2 regions of the Arthrobacter sp. DNA4 genome follow, and region 2 is predicted to be linked to the other one. Evidence: riboswitches for the same ligand, from Rfam matches in the RefSeq annotation. Region 2 holds a riboswitch; the other holds the start of a gene.

Region 1 (4,350 bases), 1.7 Mb from region 2:
TCCCAGAAGGCCGTGGAGCCGCCAACGCCGAGGACCACCTCATACCCCTCCGGGGCACGGAAGAACCGGCTCAGCCCGTCGCGGACCGATCCGACCAGGTTCTTGACCGGCGCCTGGCGGTGCGAGGTGCCGAGGATGGTCTTGGACGCTGCTGCCAGGGCATCGATCTGTTCCTGGCGGACCTTTGACGGGCCGGCGCCGAACCGCCCGTCCTTGGGCAGGAGGTCGGCGGGGATCGTGATGCTGGTGTCGCTCACAGGTGCTCCAATTCGGCGGGGACGAAAACTTTGGTCCGGACGGGCGGGTAAGGGGTGGCCGCAGCGCGCGATGGCTGCGCGGAAGGCCTGTTCCATTCTGCCTGAAGGGCAGTGGGTGCGGGAGCCGGAGGGGGCAAAGTCCAGACAATGAGACGGTCCCGTTCGTGGGTGGCTGCCCGGGGCCAGCTATTCGGACAAAGTCAAAATAGGCTAAGCTAGCCCCGGACTACCTCGCGGGAACAGGCGGTACGGTGGGACAACGCAAGGTACTGCGCTCGAGGAGCTGAGCTGGATGACGGATCTGATCGACACTACGGAGATGTACCTCAGGACCATCCTGGAGCTTGAGGAAGAAAACATCGTTGCCCTTCGGGCCCGTATCGCCGAGCGTCTGCGCCACTCCGGCCCCACGGTGTCCCAGACCATCGGCAGGATGGAACGCGACGGACTCGTCGTCGTCTCCGGCGACAGGCACCTTGAACTCACGGACACGGGCCGCAAGCGGGCCACCGAAGTCATGCGCAAGCACCGGCTGGCCGAACGCCTGCTGGCTGACGTTATCGGTCTGGACTGGGCCTACGTGCACGACGAAGCCTGCCGCTGGGAACACGTCATGAGCGAGCGCGTTGAGCGGCGCATCTACGAGATGCTGGACCACCCCACCGAATCGCCCTACGGCAACCCGATCCCCGGCCTCGCTGCCCTGGGCGGACAACCGGCCACCGGCTTCCCCGACGGAGCCATCAGCCTGGTGGAGGCCATGAAGGGATACGGTCCCGCCTCTGCAGTGACCATCAGCCGGCTGGCTGAGCCAATCCAGGTGGAGCCGGAACTGCTGGCGCAACTGGACGAAGGCGGGATCCGGCCCGGCGCTGCCGTTGGGCTGGAACGCGTGGGAGATTACATCTCCGTGCGGGTGTCCGGAATCGAAGGTGCGCTGGAGTTGCCGCCTGAGGTAGCCGCGCATGTTTTTGTCGCTGTTAAGCAGCCCTGAGCCGCGTCCCAATACCCCAGCGCAGAGCTTCCACGCAAAGATAACGGAATTGTTACCTAGGGTCTTAAGGCCCTATAGTGGAAGCAATCGTTGATACTTAAGCGTTACCCGATCCGGAGCCGAGCTCTGCCAGCGGATCGGGTGCACGAGTCGTTACTGGCAGAGGCGGGGGAACCACAATTGGCAGCGGGGGACTGCCTTGGGGTGAAGTCCGTCAGCAGCAAGCCTCTCCAGCGAAGGATTCTTCCGGGAATACCCCTGTGCAGAAGCTTGCCCATGACGGGCCGGGTCTTTGATCTCTCTGACCCGAATCCGACAGCTAACTCCGCAGGCTTTTCCAGAGAGGAACCCTTCTTGACCACGCAGACCTCCCGGGGCCGCCGCCGCGCCGCAGGCCCCCCTTCGGCACCCCGGGTTGTCGAAGATGTCGCAGCGGAGCGTCCCCGCGATCTGCATCGCGATGCGCGCCGCCGCCGGGGTCCGTTCCGGCAGGTGACGGAGTTCGCCGCCGCCAGTGGCATTGGCCAGAAAGCTGGAATCGCCCTGGCCGCCACCGGCCTGGTTCTGACGGTCACAGTGCCCGCCACCAGCCCCGTCATGGCCACGGATGCCGCCGGCAACGCGCCATTGGCAGCCTCCGCCGTCAGCCCGCAGCCCCAGATTTCCGCTGATGTTGGCGCCCAAATCGACTTCAGCCGTTCGGCAGTGGTGACCCAGGCCGACCCCGACGGGAAGCTGAAGCAGCTCCTGAGCGCCCAGTCCGCCGGCTCCGTCACGCGGGCCGCCTCGGCCGGCACCCTGGCCGCACCGCTGGCATCCCTCACCACCGCCTCGCCCTTTGGTTACCGCGTGAGCCCCATCACCGGCGGCTCCGGAGACTTCCACCGCGGCCAGGACTTCGTGGCACAGTGCGGAACGTCCGTCCTGGCGGCCGCGACCGGCACCGTGACCTTCGCGGGCTGGCACCAGTATGGCGGTGGAAACCGGGTGGTCATCGACCACGGCAACGGGCTGGAGACCACCTACAACCACCTGTCGTCGTTCAACGTCAAGGTGGGCCAGACCGTCTCCCGTGGCGAGGTTGTGGCACTCAGCGGCACCACGGGCGCATCCACCGGCTGCCACCTGCACTTTGAGGTCCAGGTCAACGGCGAAGTGGTCGATCCCATGGGCTGGCTGTAGCCGAATGATTGTCCACTCTCAGATCGCAGGGACCTGCCGTGACCTGAATGTGACATTGAAACAAAACTGCTGTACCGTCTAACTCGCGTCAACTTTTCCGAAGTTGACGCTCTTGAGTGGATTGCCTAACTCTGCCACCGCTCAAGGTCCGTTCGCATTTCATCGTCTGGCAGGGGCGGGGGAACCAATTTTGGCCTTCATTTCCTGAAGGCCTTGGGGTTAAGTCATGAGCTTCCCAGGAAGCAGAGTGGCCGGGTGACTCCCATCCGAATCCGACAGCTCACCTCGCAGGCATTGGGAGAGGCTACCTTCGTGTCTTCACGCCATAATTCTGCGCGCCACCGTGCGCAAACGGTTCGCATTAACCCCCTGGACGCCGTGTCCAAGGCCGTCAGTGCAAATGCCGGGACCGTAGGCCGCCAGGCTGCCGTTGTGGCAGCCGCGTCGGGCCTCATCCTGAGCATGGGCCTGCCCGCCACCGCAGCTGACACCACCGCTGGTGTCTCCGCATCCACCGAGTCCGGTTCGGCCCAGACGGCCCTCGCCGTCACTGCCGCCCCCACGGCTACGGTTTCCTTCGAACGTCCCGTCGTCAAGACCACCGCCGCTCCAAAGGTGGAAGCGGTGCGTCCGCAGTCCACCGCGCCGGCCGAGCGCGACGCCGCTGCCACCGCAGGCCAGGACGCTGCCCCTGCCGCCAAGGCTGCCGAGACTGTCTCCGCCGCAACCTCCGGCATTGCAGCAATCGCCTACACCGGCATCGGCCACTCCTACGTGTGGGGCGGCACCAGCCCCGTCACCGGCTGGGACTGCTCCGGGTTCGTCCAGTGGGTCTACGCCCAGGCCGGGATCAGCATCCCCCGCACCAACGCGTGGAACATCATGACCCCCACCTCCACCCCGCAGCCGGGCGACGTTGTTGTCCAGAACGGCGGCGCGCACGTGGGCATCTACGTCGGCAACGGCATGATGGTCAGCGCACTCAACCCTTCCCAGGGCACGCTGCTCCACTCGCCTGCAGCCACCGGTACCTCGTCGTACTACCACCTCAACAAGTAGTTCTTGGGCTTCATGCTCCAAGGGCTATTTCTTTGCCCAAAGCTTTTTCGCTAGAAACCACATCCCCGTTCGGAATGCGCCGGCTTGCCCCCAAGATGCCGGCGCGTCCAGTTCCCTTTGCCTGCCTACCCGCGGTTCGAAGGAAAAACGAAAGAGAGAACTGATGACGACTCGTGCTACCGCACGGCACCGCGCCGAGGTCACCAAAACCAACTCGATCGCTGTCATTGCCAAAGCTGTCAGCGACAATGCCGGTGGCATGGGCCGCCAGGCTGCTGTCATCGCTGCTGCTTCCGGTCTGGTCCTGACCAGTGGCATCGCGGCCAACGCTGCCGACACCAACGTCAAGCGCGATTCCGCTCCTGCATCCCAGCTGGAAGTTGAATCCGTCGTCGACGCCCCGATTTCCGCGGCTTCCACTATTTCCATCAGCTACGAGAAGCCTGCGGTTACCACCACGCCGGCACCCGTCGTTGAGCCTGAGCCCGAGGTTCAGGTACAGGAAGCTGCTCCTGCCGCCCAGCCGGCTGCTGCTCCTGCCGCCCAGCCGGCTGCTGCTCCCAAGGTCACCGCCAAGGTTGCAACCGCTGCCGCTCCGGCCGCACCGGCAGGCCAGGCTTCGGCCAGCGGCAAGGGTGCTGCCATCCTTTCCGCCGCTTACGCCCAGCTCGGCGTGCACCAAGACTGCACCATGCTGGTGACCAACGCACTGGCCGCCGTCGGCATCCACTTCCACGACTGGCCGGTTGGCTACCTGTCGCTGGGTGACACTGTGCCCATGTCCCAGGCCCAGGCCGGTGACCTGCTGTACTACGCTGACGGTGGCGGAGGTATGGCTCACATTGCCGTTTACGCCGG
Region 2 (4,350 bases):
CCGGGCGCCGCCCGGAGGAACAGTGTCATGCTGGAGCGGAGCTTCCTGGCGTCGATACCGCCGAAAATGTCTTCGGCGGACTGGTCGGCGTGGTTTGCCAGGACCAGCGCGCACTCCAGGAGCCGCGGGCCCAGCACCTCGTGGTCCAGGTAGGCGCGGGCCTCCGCCAGCGAGGAAATGGCGTACTTGCGGGAGGTGGCGCTCTGTCCCAGCCCGGCAATCTGCGGGAAGACAAACCACATCCAGTGCCCGGACTTCCGGCCGACCTGCAGTTCGCCCAGCGCCTGCTCATAGGTTCCGCCGGTGTTTTGCGCGGCAACAAAACGCTCAAGGTCAAACGGCTCATTCATGGGGATCTCCTCGGTACGTTTCAAATGGTCAAGTCTTTTTCAAGGGCGTCGGCCGCCGCCCGCAGCTGGGGGTCCGGGTCTTCCCGCCACCGCGCCACGACAACGCCTGCCCGCTGCCGTTCGCGCTCCCCCAGCCCCGCCAGCAACGGGACCAGGACGTCGGCGAGAAGGGGCCCGGTCAGGTCCGCTGCCTGCGCGGAGCGAAGGAAACCCTCCAGCCGGGTCAGGTCAGAGTGACGGAGCAGCCGCACCCGTGACTGCAGCAGGACCACCGCTGCCAGGCGGCGCTCGAACACCGGCCGGGAACCGGGCCGCGGCTGGCCCCACAGGGCGGAGGCCAGCATGACCGTGCCGTCATGGTCCAGGTCCTTGAACTTCCGCAGCGCATCGCGCACGGTCCCGCGAACGGCCCCCACAGAGGAACCATAAGAGGCAAGCACCCCGCCCAGCCGTGCCCCGACGTCGTCCGCCCGGTACCAGGCGCCCTCGTTCTGCAGGGTCCGGTCCACGAAATCCGCCGCCGCGGACACAACGTCCGCCGTACCGGTCATCGCCCGCGCCCGGACGCCGCGTGGTGGATGCAGTACGGGGTCCACGGGCGGGCTTCCAGCCTGCCCTCGGCGATGGGCTCCCCGCATACGGCGCAGGTTCCATAGGTCCCCGCCGCCAGCCGGGCAAGCGCCGCTTCAATCTGGTCCAGGCTCGCCGAACTCTGTTTCAGGAGCGCAGAGGCCTGTGAGAGTTCGAAGGCGATGGTGGCACCCTCGGGATCGTGCTCGTCGTCGACATTGGAACCCTGGCGCGCCGAGTTTGCTGCCTCGATGTCCGCCCGCAGCGCCGGCAACAGTGCCAGGCGCCGCGCCCGCTCCTCTTCGAGCAGCGCACGGAACCGTTCGAAATCTGGCATGGAGACAGCCTAACGCGTCAGTCAGTACCAGTTCAGGGTTACGGAGTGGTTCCAGGCCGCGCACGGTGAACCGTAGCGGTCACGGATGTAGCCCAGGCCCCATTCGATCTGGGTGCGATAGCTGGTGAGCCAGTCGCCGCCGGCGCTGGCGTACTTCCCCGGGGGCAGGGCCTGGGGAATTCCATAGGCTCCGGAGTAGGCGTTGGTGGCGGTGGTCAACCAGTTGGACTCCTTGGTCCACAGCTGGGCCAGGCACAGGAACTGGCCCTGGCCCCACCCGTAGGCGGGCAGGCGTCCGGACGCGTAGCTTTTCGCCCCGGCGGGATCATTGACCGCGCCGGGGGCCGGACCGGGTTGGGCCGGATTGGCCTGGGCAGGGTCGGCACGGGGTGCGGGCTCCTGGGGCTGCCGGGCTGCCGCTGCGGCACCCTTGGCTGCGGCCTCCGCCTGTCCGCGGGCCTGCTCCTCAGCGGCGGCGCGCTTGGCCGCCTGGGCCGCCTCATAGGCAGCCAGTGCAGCCCAGCCCTGCCGGTACCCACCCTCCATGGCCGCCGTCGTACCTTTCAGCGTGGCGAGCTGGGCGGTCAGCTCAGTGCCGTGCCGCTGCTCCTCCGCGACCTGCCCGGCCAGCGAAGCCTGGGCAGAACGTGCGGCGTCCAGTTTTGCTTTCGCTTCCCCGGACAGGCGTTCCCGCTCGCCCTTGGCGGCCTTTTCCTGTGCGGTGAGCGCGGTGGCCGTCTTTTCGGCGGCCGCAGCATTGCTGACCAGGGTGGCCAGGGCAACCGCCATGAGGCCCCCGTCAAGGGGGAGCCTCCCCAAGGTCACGAACGGGCGCATCGTCCCGAAGCTTACCGTCGGGATTGGGCGCAGGGCAGGGGCCTGTTTCCACATTGTTACCGTGCTTCACGGGCAAAGTATCACCTGAGGTCAGGCCCTGGCTCGCGGTGTATGTCCAGACGTTTGCCCAATGCGAGAGAACAACCTCGTATGTTATCCAAATGTGACAATCACGCCGCACGTGGGTTATGGTCTTTTGGTGTCCCTCTCAGACGGGACATTCCCGTCAGCATGCCGAGCCCTGCCGCTGATCATGGGATTCAACCGCTCCAGTTGGCAGGGACGGGGGAACCAAGTTTCCGCGGCCACTTGTGGCCTTGGGGTTAAGTCGATAGCGCCTCCGCACGTCGCGGGGTTGCTTCCGGCCGGGTATCTCCAGCCCGAACCCGACAGCTCACCCCGCAGGCATGGGAGAGGCGATCAACCGTGTCAAAAATTTCAACCACTGCCCGTCACCGCGCGACCCCGGCCCGCTCCATTGTGCTCGAGGGCCTCGCAGTAACAGCCAAGTCCCAGGCCCGCTCCCTGGGCCGTCCCGCGCTCGCCGTTGCTGCGGCATCCGGCATTGCCTTCGGAGTCGGCGCCCCGGCCCATGCAGGTGTATCCGCCCCGGACACCACTGAGCAGACCAGCGTCCAGGCCACCTCGGCTCCTGCCGCCCCGGCCGCAGCCCCCGCCGCAGCAGCAGGGAACGTCCACACGGTCGTTTCCGGCGACACCCTCGGCGCCATTGCAGCAGCCTACGGCGTCAGCCTCAACGGCGTGCTGTCCGCCAACGGCCTGGGACTGTCCTCGGTCATCTACCCGGGCGACCAGATCCAGATTCCCGGCGCAGGCTACACCGCCGCCCCGGCGCCCGCCCCTGCAGCAGCACCCGTGCAGGCCGCAGCCGCCACCGCACCGGCGAACACCGGCATGAACATGTCCTACGCCTCGGCCACCCCGGTGGCATCCACCACCGGCACGGGCACCGGCGCTGCGATCCTCGCCTCGGCCTACAGCCAGCTGGGCTTCAAGCAGGATTGCACCGCCATGGTCGAGAAGGCTCTGCGCTCCGTCGGCAAGTCCGTGGGCGATCTGGCCCCCACCCAGTTCTTCCAGTACGGCACCGTCGTAGGCGCTCCCGCCCCCGGTGACCTGATCATCACCTCCGGCCACGTGGGCGTTTACGCAGGCAACGGCCAGGTTGTCAGCGGCGGCGTCAACGGCTTCGACACGCAGGTGCACTCCATCAGCTGGCTCGGCGGCTACTCCGCTGTGCGCGTAGCCTAGTCTTCGCACTGTCCGGCGCCGTTGGCGGCGCCGGACGAAGCAGGAGGGTGGCAGCCGGGAATACCGGCTGTCACCCTCCTCTCGTTTTACCCCGCGGGCCGCCTCGGTCAGGTCCCGCAGAAGGTCATGTAGCTGCCGAAGTCGTCGGGCGCCCCCTGCAGGTAACGTTCCAGCCCGGGCCGCTCGGTGAAGGGTTCACTGACCGCCTCCAGCAGCTGCTGCAGCGGAGCCAGGTTTCCGCCGGTGGCAGCGGACAGCGCCTCCTCCACAAGGTGGTTCCGCGGAATGTAGGCCGGGTTCACGCTGTCCATCAGCTCCGCGTCAGGCTGCAGCGCCTGCCACCGCTCCAGCCAGGCATCGAGGGCGGCCAGGTCAAGGACCATGCCGCGCACGGGACGGAGGTCCCCGCGAGCCGCTTTGCCCAGGTTGCGGAAGAACAAGGTGTAGTCCACGGGTCCGTCCTTCAGGATGTCGAGGACATCATCCACAAGGGCCCCGGCGGCGCCGCTTTCATCGACGCCGCCCAGGCCCAGCTTGCCCGTCATCCCGCGGGTCCATGCCTCGCTGTACTGACCGCGGAAGCCGCCGAGTACCTCCACCGCCGGGGCCACGGCTTTTTCCTGGTCCTGGTCAATCAGCGGCAGCATGGCCTCGGCGAGCCGGGCCAGGTTCCATTCGGCAAGGACCGGCTGGTTGGCGTAGGCATAGCGTCCGCCGACGTCGATGGAACTGTAGACGGCGGCCGGGTTGAAGGCGTCCATGAACGCGCACGGGCCGTAGTCGATGGTTTCCCCGGAGATGGTCATGTTGTCCGTGTTCATGACCCCGTGCACGAAGCCCACCAGCATCCACCGGGCCACCAGCTCCGCCTGGGCGGAGACGACCGCCGCGAACAGAGCGAGGTAGGGGTTGGCGGCATCAGCGGCGTGCTGGTAGTGCCTGCTGATGGCGTGGTCCGCCAGCCGTTTCAGGAGGTCCATATTT

The links. A riboswitch is a leader RNA that binds a small molecule or an ion and turns the genes downstream of it on or off. The one in region 2 is predicted to bind cyclic di-AMP.
Region 1: linked by a shared signal. The riboswitch ahead of NMQ03_RS04230 (C40 family peptidase) and the one ahead of NMQ03_RS11780 (LysM peptidoglycan-binding domain-containing protein) in region 2 are both predicted to bind cyclic di-AMP.

What each region holds. Positions count from the first base shown of each region.
Region 1 covers NZ_CP101466.1:892,322-896,671, forward strand. The annotation lists gene serC (phosphoserine transaminase) at 1-257, opposite strand, end outside; gene NMQ03_RS04220 (metal-dependent transcriptional regulator) at 550-1,251, shown strand; cyclic di-AMP (ydaO/yuaA leader) riboswitch at 1,359-1,601, shown strand; gene NMQ03_RS04225 (M23 family metallopeptidase) at 1,606-2,433, shown strand; cyclic di-AMP (ydaO/yuaA leader) riboswitch at 2,546-2,741, shown strand; gene NMQ03_RS04230 (C40 family peptidase) at 2,812-3,492, shown strand; gene NMQ03_RS04235 (NlpC/P60 family protein) at 3,656-4,350, shown strand, end outside.
Region 2 covers NZ_CP101466.1:2,559,649-2,563,998, forward strand. The annotation lists gene NMQ03_RS11760 (DUF1810 domain-containing protein) at 1-350, opposite strand, end outside; gene NMQ03_RS11765 (DNA alkylation repair protein) at 371-901, opposite strand; gene NMQ03_RS11770 (TraR/DksA C4-type zinc finger protein) at 898-1,257, opposite strand; gene NMQ03_RS11775 (hypothetical protein) at 1,279-2,094, opposite strand; cyclic di-AMP (ydaO/yuaA leader) riboswitch at 2,347-2,517, shown strand; gene NMQ03_RS11780 (LysM peptidoglycan-binding domain-containing protein) at 2,521-3,366, shown strand; gene NMQ03_RS11785 (YdiU family protein) at 3,474-4,350, opposite strand, start outside.